Regions from separate parts of the Sodalis sp. RH22 genome, predicted to be linked through region 3. Evidence: predicted binding sites of a transcription regulator. Region 3 holds the regulator's gene; each other region holds the start of a gene.
The links. The regulator LexA, encoded in region 3, represses DNA repair genes until DNA is damaged. The targets are predictions, from matches to a motif close to TNCTGTATGTACATACAGNA.
Positions count from the first base shown of each region.

Region 1: a site for LexA is predicted at 1,853-1,872, ahead of ACL2XN_RS09635 (DNA translocase FtsK 4TM domain-containing protein). Genes of this name have one in related genera too.
Region 2: a site for LexA is predicted at 2,043-2,062, ahead of umuD (translesion error-prone DNA polymerase V autoproteolytic subunit). Genes of this name have one in related genera too.

Region 1 is NZ_CP178731.1:2,128,259-2,131,538, forward strand. Features, by position in the region: gene ACL2XN_RS09635 (DNA translocase FtsK 4TM domain-containing protein) at 1-1,768, opposite strand, end outside; gene lrp (leucine-responsive transcriptional regulator Lrp) at 1,913-2,407, opposite strand; gene trxB (thioredoxin-disulfide reductase) at 2,840-3,280, shown strand, end outside.
Region 2 is NZ_CP178731.1:4,943,600-4,946,879, forward strand. Features, by position in the region: gene panS (ketopantoate/pantoate/pantothenate transporter PanS) at 1-133, opposite strand, end outside; gene umuC (translesion error-prone DNA polymerase V subunit UmuC) at 323-1,591, opposite strand; gene umuD (translesion error-prone DNA polymerase V autoproteolytic subunit) at 1,594-2,025, opposite strand; gene ACL2XN_RS22490 (GntR family transcriptional regulator) at 2,602-3,267, shown strand.
Region 3 is NZ_CP178731.1:3,593,842-3,597,121, reverse strand. Features, by position in the region: gene plsB (glycerol-3-phosphate 1-O-acyltransferase PlsB) at 1-455, opposite strand, end outside; gene ACL2XN_RS16345 (diacylglycerol kinase) at 581-949, shown strand; gene lexA (transcriptional repressor LexA) at 1,070-1,678, shown strand; gene ACL2XN_RS16335 (CsbD family protein) at 2,084-2,293, shown strand; gene zur (zinc uptake transcriptional repressor Zur) at 2,515-3,024, opposite strand; gene rcsA (transcriptional regulator RcsA) at 3,190-3,280, opposite strand, start outside.

The DNA of each region.
Region 1 (3,280 bases), 1.5 Mb from region 3:
CGTCATAACCGCCGGGAACATGCCCGGCCGCGGTCGACGCGCCGGAACCGAACTCGTGACCAGGCTGCGTGGAGGGCGTAAACCGGGCTGCGAGAGTATCATCCACCCGATCGGCCCGCGGCGGCGGAGCGAACGCCGCAGGCGCATCAATGCCGGCCGGCGGCGAAACCGGCGATGTCGGCATGGCCCGTTCGTCGGCGTCCGCCACGTAACGCATCTCCTGCCGGCGTTGAAATTCGGCGGCCAGCTGCTGTTGCTGCCAGGCGTCTTCTTCCTCGTCGTCGCCCTCGGTCCCGGCCGCGCCATAGCGTTGTTCCTGCTGCTGCAGAAATTCCTGGTGCAGCGCCGACTGCTGGGCGGCGGCTTGTTCTTCCTCGGACTGCGGCGCCTGCGACAGCGCGTCTTCTTCCTGCGGGCGTTGCTGCGCCGTCGCCGTCGCGTTGCGCTGCGACGGCAGCTTGATGCCAAACGAGGCAAGCTCCCGGCGCGTGGGGATGCGTACCCGGTTAGGACGCGGCAATTCAGGACCGATGCCCTGCTTGACCTGCGGATTTTCGTCGCTGGTGGCGCTGAACGCCGGCATAAAGGTCAGCGCGGCGGCGTCATAAGGCGGCGTGGAAGCAGTGACCTGCCCGCTGCTGCGCTGCGCCACGTTGAAATCGTATGGCGTGTGCGATTCGTCACCGTCGTGCTGCCAGTCGCCCATCTGCGGACCATCATCGTCTTCATCGGGAAAGCCGCCCTGGGAAGGAGGAACGGACGGTGCGTCCGGCAACTCAAAACGATATTGCGGGATAGCCTGCGCGGACGCCGACTGGGGGGCCGGCGCGGCGGGCTGCTGGGAGTAGACGGCGGCAGGCGCGGGGCCGGCCGCAGGGGCCGCCACCGGCGGCGACACCGCGCCCGGCGGCGGGACGGCCAGCGGGTCGCCGGTCTGCTCGGCGAGCTCCGGATGGCTGGACGTGGCGGAAGGCCCCGCCACCGTGCCGATAGCCGCGGGAGCGGCATCAGGCTTGGTCCCGGCGGCATCAGGGCCGGAGGTCGCCAGCAGCGGGTCAAGCGCGTCCAACGCTTCGGCGCGGACCGCGTCGTCCCCTGCGGCCTCCAGGTCTTCGTCATCGTACTCGTCGTCGTAGTCCCGCTCGTCGCGGCGGGAGCGGTTCGACATAAATGTCAGGCAACCCATGACCACGCCGCCGATTTTTTCGGCAATGGTGAGCCAGGACCAGCCGGTAAACAGGGTCAGGCCGGACGCCCATACGCAGAGCAGGGTCAGGGTGGCGCCGATGCCGTTAAACCACGGCAGCATGGCGTTGCTGAGCAGGCTGCCGATCACGCCGCCCGAGGCAAAGTAATAGAGATCGTCGACATTGAGCGCGGCCAGGCCGCATGAGGTCAGGATCAGCGCCAGCGTCCCAATCAGCCGCAGCGATAGGGCAAAATAGTCCACATAGTCCTGCTCTTCCCGCTGGCGAAACGACGTCCAGCAGAAAATCAGCATCAGCGGCGGAAGGGCATAGGCCAGCACGCCGAAGGTGAAGAACAGCGTATCGGCAAACCAGGCGCCGATGCCGCCCCCCAGGTTATGGATAGGACCATGCCAGGCAGTTTGCGACCAACTGGGGTCGGAAGGGTTGAAACTGACCAGGGAAATCATCAAATAGAGGGCAAAAATCGCCATGACAATCAGAACAGCCTCGAGTAACCGGCGACTGCTGCTGAGCGTTTTCAATTCAACTTCTTTATCTTCTGTATATTCCTGGCTCAAGAAAGGCTCTCCAGGGTTATCTATGCCGATATAACCGATATAATAGCTTAATAACAGCGCCGGCCGTCATGCCGCCGGCGCTGAAACTGTATGAATGCACAGGAGTGTAACCATAAAACGTGAAATTTGCACCTGTGTTATGACTTAGCGTGTCTTAATGACCAGCCGGTTGCTCTGCTTCACTTCTTCCATCACCACGTAGGTACGCGTATCGTTGACCCCCGGCAGGCGCAACAGCGTCTCGCCCAGCAGTTTACGATAGGCCGACATATCAGGCACCCGCGTTTTCAGCAGATAGTCGAAATCACCCGAAACCAAATGGCATTCCTGAATTTCTTCCAGCTTTTGTACGGCGGTATTGAATTGCTCAAACACATCGGGCGCACCCCGGTTAAGGGTAATCTCCACAAACACCAGTAAAGACGCATCAAGATAATGTGGATTAAGTAAAGCGGTATACCCTTGGATGAAACCCTGGCGCTCAAGACGGCGCACGCGTTCCAGGCAAGGTGTTGGGGATAATCCAACCCGTTTAGAAAGTTCGACGTTTGATATCCGGCCATCCTTTTGCAACTCATTGAGGATGTTACGGTCAATACGATCGAGATCCTTTCCCGGGCGCTTTTTATTGTCTACCATTATTATTGTCTCTCTTAGTACCTTCCCTGTGCTTGCCACACCCCTGCCGACTTCAATGTATCAGGGTTTGCTTTAAGACCCGTTGTCTGTTTTATTTTAGGGCCAACTGTTTCAACTGCCTTGCTAACTGCCTGTCCGAAACCAACGCATCATTTTCCTTACCCTGATGTTTTCGCAAAAGCGCAGCGTATTGTCAAAGTAAAACGATAAAAATCAGAACAACATGCCGATTAAATCCTGCGGAAACACGTTGTCCGGGGCTTAAGGGCTCTTTTTAGCCCGATAATGTCCTAATTGATGGTAAAATCCGCCTATCGATAGTCCATAACGATGATAAAAATCGCCAACAACTTTTTGCATCCTTTTCATTGTCTGGTAACTTTCTTATCATCGACGAGTTGGGATCTAAGCGGTGAGTTAAACGAGGAAAATATGTCTACGGCGAAACACAGTAAATTAATTATCCTGGGGTCGGGACCGGCGGGATATACCGCCGCGGTTTATGCCGCCCGCGCCAACCTGCATCCGGTGCTGATAACCGGTATGGAACAAGGCGGCCAGCTGACCACCACCACCGAGGTCGAGAACTGGCCGGGCGATCCGGAAGGGCTGACCGGGCCTTCGCTGATGGAGCGCATGTACGCCCACGCCGTAAAATTCAACACCGAAATCATTTTCGATCATATTAACCAGGTCGATTTACAAAACCGCCCTTTCCGGCTGACCGGCGATACCGGTGAATTTACCTGTGACGCCCTGATTATCGCCACCGGCGCATCCGCGCGCTATATCGGCCTGCCGTCGGAGGAAGCCTATAAGGGCAAAGGCGTATCCGCCTGCGCCACCTGCGACGGTTTCTTCTACCGCCAGCAA
Region 2 (3,280 bases), 1.3 Mb from region 3:
TGGCGAACATAATCAGCATCAGCAGGATGCTCACATAGGGCCCGATGCGGGTAAAGGTGGTCGGGGAATAGTAGGCGGCGATGGACAGCAAAACAGCCCACAGCGGGAACAGGCGGGTAATCTTGGCTAACATGTGAGGTGTGTCCTTATTATCTTATTTTAATAGGTAAATTGTGTTGCCGGGAGCTGATACGGCCCCCGCGCTTGCCATAGCGGCTTTATTTGTACCGTCAATCCGGATGGGTGGCAATATATTACCGTCAATAAAGCGCGTTGCCGGCTGTGCCGGCCTTGCCCGCGCGGCTTTTTTAACCCCGCGTCTTCAGATTATCCTGGCGACGGGCAATTGCCCCCAGCGCGTGGTATAAGCCGGCGATAGCATCTCGCGCTTCATCGCCCAGGCGGGGGCGATGCCCTGGCCCGCAAACCCGATATGGCCGATACCGGTCTGGTTGATGCGGTCGAGCACCGCCATCAGCTCACGGCTGGACGGACGGGGAGGATGGTCGTCAAACAGCTGGAACTGGGCCTGGCGGGTGGGAGAAAAATCATTCAGCATTACCCCCGCCTTGGCGTAACGGGGGCCGTCGCGCCAGATGCGCTCCAGGCCGCGCACGGCGGCCGCCATAATATCCCGGGTATCCTGGGTGGCGGTGAGCAGCGTTTCGCTGGCGCCGTTGGCATAATAAGGCTCATTGATGGCGTAGGGGGATGAGCGGATAAATACCGCTATCTGGCGGCAATACTGTTTTTCCTGGCGCAGTTTTTCCGCCGCGCGCCCGGCGTAGCGGCAGACCGCCTGGCGCATGGCGGCAAGATCGGTGACCCGCCCGCCAAACGAGCGGCTGCAGACGATCTGCTGCTTGGCCGGCGGCTGCTGTTCCAGACTGAGGCAGGATTCGCCGCGCAGCTCCCGTACCGTGCGCTCAAGCACCACGCCGAAGGTTTTGCGCATAAAATGGATATTGGCGTCGGCCAGCTGCAGCGTGGTCTGCATGCCCATGGCGGTGAGTTTTTTGCCGATACGCCGCCCAACGCCCCACACATCCTCAACCGGCGTCAACGCCATCAGCCTGCGCAGCCGGATCGGATCGTCAAGCGCCACCACGCCGCCGGTGGCCGGCCACCGCTTGGCCGCATGATTGCACAGTTTGGCCAGGGTTTTGGTGCGGGCAATGCCTACCCCCACCGTCAATCCGGTCACCTCCCGCACCGCCGCCCGCACCTGCTGGCCGAACCGATCGTAGGGCACGCTGGCATTTATGCCGGCGACATCCATCCAGGCTTCGTCGATGGAGTACACCTCGGTACGGGGCGCCAGGGCTTCAAGCGTCGCCATCACCCGCGCCGACATATCGGCGTACAGGGCGTAGTTCGAGGAAAACACGGCGATGCGCTGCCGGCGCAATAACGCTTCCAGTTGAAAATAGGGCAGGCCCATTTTCACCCCGAGTTTTTTCGCCTCCGCCGATCGGGCAATCACGCAGCCGTCGTTATTGCTCAGCACCACGATCGGCACGCCGCGCAGATCCGGACGGAACAGGCCTTCGCATGAGGCGTAGAAGCTGTTGACGTCGGCCAGGGCAAACATGATCAATTGCGGGTGTCGTGAACGGCGAACAGCACCACGCCGAAGATTTCCAGCGTGTCGGGGTCGGGAAACAGTTCGGGGAACGCCGGATTCATCGGCTGCAGCGCCAGGCGCGGCCGCAGGCAGAGCCGTTTGACGGTAAATTCGCCGTCGACGGCGGCAATGACGATATCGCCGTGGCCGGCTTTTTCCGCCCGGTCCACCACCAGCAGATCGCCGTCGCCGATACCCGCGTCGGTCATGGAATCGCCGCTGGCGCGGACAAAATAGGTGGCGCTGGGATGGCGGATACAGTATTCGTTCAGGTCGAGGGTCTTTTCGACATAATCCTGGGCCGGCGAGGGAAAACCCGCCCGGCACCGGTCGGCGAACAGCGGCAGGGACAGCACCGGCAACAGGTCGGCGGGCGCAAAAAATGTCGTGATAATCTTCATGCTGATAAATCCATTAATACTGTTTATGTGTCCAGTATAAATAAATCAGGCGGTTTGAAAAGACGCCGAAGCGGGACAGCGGCCTAAAAAGCGATTAGCTGGCTGATAAATAAGGATCAAAAAATTTAACCGGCAGTGCATGGGCGTTATCTCGCTCATGTATATAATTTATATAGCTAATTATTAGTTAGGATATGTTATTGGTTTCATGCGGCAACCTTATGTTGCCCCAGGGCGCGGGCGCGGGAAAAACACCGCCATACGGATAACCTATCTCTGCGCGCCAGCCAGATCAAAAATGACTGCATTACTATTTCGCTTGCCGCCCCGCCGCTCTTTCTTCTGCCCCTGCTCAGCCCGCGCAATGCCTGCTACGGGCCTTGGCGGGATACTTGCGCCCGGCGCCGGACGCGTCCGCAGTCGGTCAAGAAATAAGATTTGCTTATTTTACTGCAATTCGCCGCCTGTTATCAGACGTTCAGGGCATTTAAGCGGCGGATGTTGCGGTAGACAAATGGTATACAAATAGAATACAAAATGAGGGCAGGGTAAAAATCATGCAGTACGGAGGCAATAATGAAAGCAACGGAATTAACCCCACCGCACGATCAATCGTTAACGCAAAATGCCTTTGACGCCGTGCTGCGCATGATCCAGGCCGGCGCCCTGGCCAATGGCGACGTGGTAAACGAACGCCGGCTGGCGGAACAGCTGGGCCTGTCGCGTACGCCGGTGCGCGAGGCGCTCGGCCGGTTGGAAGGCAGCCATTATCTGCGCCGATCGGGGCGGACGCTGCTGGTTAACGGCGTGGAATTAAGCGAAATTTTAGAAATCATGTCGGTGCGCATGCTGCTGGAAGCCGACGCCGCCCGCAGCGCCGCCGGCAAGATGTCGGCGGCGAAGCTGGGCGCCATCCGCCAGCGGCTGATGGCGATGGCCGGTCCCGATCAGGTTACGGCCGGCCATCATTGGGAAGTCGACGACTTCCTGCATCTCAGTATCGCCGAGACCAGCGGCAATAAGCTCTTGCTGCGCCTGATAGGCGAGCTGCGCACCCGCACCCGGATGTTTGGCAAAGAGACCGTGCCCTCGCGTTTTGAACCGGGGCGCAACGAGCACCTGGCGATCGTCGACGCCATTGAGGCGGGCGACGGCGAGCGGGCGGCGCAGGCGATGGTGCGGCATATCGAGGGCGCGCGCAACGCCATATTCCAGTCGGTCACCGGCGGCGGTTCGCGCTAACTACCGGCCGCCG
Region 3 (3,280 bases):
AAACCATTGAGGAGGCGCAACTGGGGCGCCGGCTGGTTCTGCTGCGCTTCACGGCCGGGCGATCGTCCGAACATAACGGATACCGGCACCATCTGGACATCAAGCTGCGGATTATTGCGATGTAAATCCAGATAATCGTGAAACAGCTTCACGGATTCCAGTTTTTCGGAAAAATAGCGAAAAATACGGGGGCCATCGTGGATAAAGACGTAGCGCGGCAAGACGACGCCGTCGATCTCCAGTGGTATCAGCGGATCGGACAACCCAAGTTGCAGACATTGCGCGCGCAGGGTGAGCAGGTCCGTCTTGGAGTTATAGGGCAAAACATACATCATTGGCCGCAGCGGGTCCAAGCCGGCTTCTTGCCGGGGATTGGCGGGAATGGCTTTACTCCGCACCAGTAGCCTGAGCGGTAAATTCAACAACGTATAATAAATAGTACGCCAGCCTGACATATCTTCGTGAAGCCTCTTGTTAGCATTGCGCCACAAGAATACCAGAAACCGCGCGACAGATCTGTGGTGATGCGAACGAGAAGAAACGGTAATATAGGCACAATTTTTCTTTAGCGCGCAAAATTATGGCAAACCAAACCAACGGACTTCGGCGCATCTTTAACGCCATGGGCTATTCCATAAAAGGATATCGCGCCGCCTGGCGGCATGAAGCCGCTTTTCGCCAGGAAGTGGTGGTTGCCGTGGTGGCGATTGCCCTTGCCTGTTACCTGGAGCCAGAACCCGTGGCGCGGATTTTATTGATCGGTTCGGTATGGCTGGTGCTGATCGTTGAGATCGTGAATAGTGCTATTGAAGCGGTGGTGGATCGCATCGGGCCGGAGCTGCATCCACTTTCTGGCCGGGCGAAGGACCTGGGCTCGGCGGCGGTGACCCTGGCCATTGTTTTGGCGCTGTTCGTGTGGATAACGCTGTTATGGCGGTATATTCCTTAAAATGGCCGGCGCGGCCGGTCGTCGGCAGGGTTTTATCACATTTTGCAACGCTTGTGGTTTTCAATTGCTGCGGACCTGTATATACTCACAGAAAGACTGTATAAACAAACAGGGGACGGAATGAAAGCATTAACCGCCAGACAACAAGAGGTATTTGACCTCATCCGCGATCATCTTGCGCAAACCGGCATGCCGCCGACCCGGGCGGAAATCGCGCATCGTCTGGGATTTAAATCCCCTAACGCCGCCGAAGAGCACCTTAAGGCGCTGGCGCGCAAGGGCGCCATTGAAATCGTTTCCGGCGCCTCGCGCGGCATCCGGTTATTGATAGAAGAAGAAACCGGCCTGCCGCTGATCGGCCGCGTGGCCGCCGGAGAACCCCTGCTGGCCGAACAGCATATCGAAAGCCATTACCAGATCGATCCCGATCTGTTTAAGCCCCACGCGGATTTCCTGCTGCGTGTCAGCGGCATGTCCATGAAGGATATCGGCATCATGGACGGCGATCTGCTGGCGGTGCATAAAACCCAGGATGCCCATAATGGTCAGGTCGTGGTGGCGCGAATCAATGACGAGGTCACGGTAAAACGCCTGAAAAGACACGGTAACATCGTTGAGTTGCTACCGGAAAACAGCGAGTTTTCGCCCATTATTGTCGATTTGCGCGAGCAGGAAATGTCCATCGAAGGTTTAGCGGTCGGCGTTATCCGCAACGGCAACTGGATTTAACTCACGGTGCTCCATGGCATCCTGAATATCCCTTATCCCGCGTCAGCGAGAATTTTATGGCGGATAACCGGCGACGCGGAATGCGGGTTCGCCGCCATAAAAGTGCCGCGGCGCGTCCGCTGCCGCTAGCGGTATTTATATTTAGTTACAATTAGCGGTGTACGGGCTGATACCTTCTACCTACTGTTTTATTTCACCTTATAGCCCATACGGCGTTTATAACCCTGCCAATATGGTCTAATCATCTGCTGAATAAACCTTATGCCAAATCCCCTGCTATACTTTAGACATAGGGTTAACTTATGACATGCAGGTTTTGGGACGCAATACGTGTCCTCGCTATGCGCTAACAAAACCTGGAGTGGCAGATGTTGACTGAGAAACCGATAACCAAGGAGAACTCCGATGAACAAAGATGAAGCCAGCGGTAATTGGAAACAGTTCAAAGGTAAAATGAAAGAACAATGGGGTAAGCTTACTGACGATGATCTGACGGTAGTTGAAGGTAAACGCGATCAGTTAATCGGTAAGATCCAGGAACGTTACGGTTACGGCAAAGAAGCCGCGGAAACGGAAGTAAAGGACTGGGAAACACGTAACAAATATCGTTGGTAATGATTTTTGGAAATCATGACTAATGCATATTCACTGTGCGGTTATGGCTTCCTTAAGTGTTCCTACCCAAAGGTACAAGGACGTACCACCTATTTTATATGATCCTATCAGCATTCCCCTGTTTTGCCGCCTCTCCAATGTATTAACCAAACGCGTTATCTCACTTCAGCCATAATAAACGTCATTTGCTCCCGGGTTCTTGTAAAAGCCAAAATGGGACGCTAGCGTTTCTTTATCGCTACGCTATGATCGTGTCCGCAGTCCTGGGGATTGTCACAAGCTTGCACTTCGGCGCATAAGGTACAAAATCCGTGTGCCTCGACGACATTATGGCGCATGGCGAAACCCGTGGCTTGCGCCATTTTTTGCAAAATATCTTCAATGCCTTCGGTTGATTGTTCAGTCACCTGGCCGCAGCGATCGCAGATAAAGAAGGCGGAGGTGTGACTGGGCTGCTCAAAATGGTGGCAAAGAACAAAGCTGTTAGTGGATTCCACTCTATGGATAAAACCTTGTTCCAGAAGGAAATCCAGCGCGCGGTAAATTGTCGGCGGCTTTGCCTGCGGTTCCGTCGCCCGCAGCAGATCAAGCAGGTCGTAAGCACTGATCGCGCCATCCTGCTGTGTCATCAGGCGCAACACTTCAAGTCGCTGTGGCGTCAGGCGCACGTTGCGTTGCTCACATAATTGTTCAGCCTGGCTGAGCAATTGAGACTGATCGGTGGTATTCATAGCGTTTCCCCCACTGCTGATTTCCGCCCTCTATCTTATCATGAAGGCGGAAAAACGCCGAATATTGGCGTGTTTTAACCCATATTGTCACCGGCAAAAGGGTGAGGGGACGGGGATCGGGGGCAGGTTTCTTTAGCTGTGGCGTTCGAACGGAGCCGCTGGTTTTCAGCAAACGGGATAACGGATATTGATACTATCTGTGACGCTGTTGGCAATAGCAATTAAATGGTATATCACCTGTTTATTACTGGCCTTG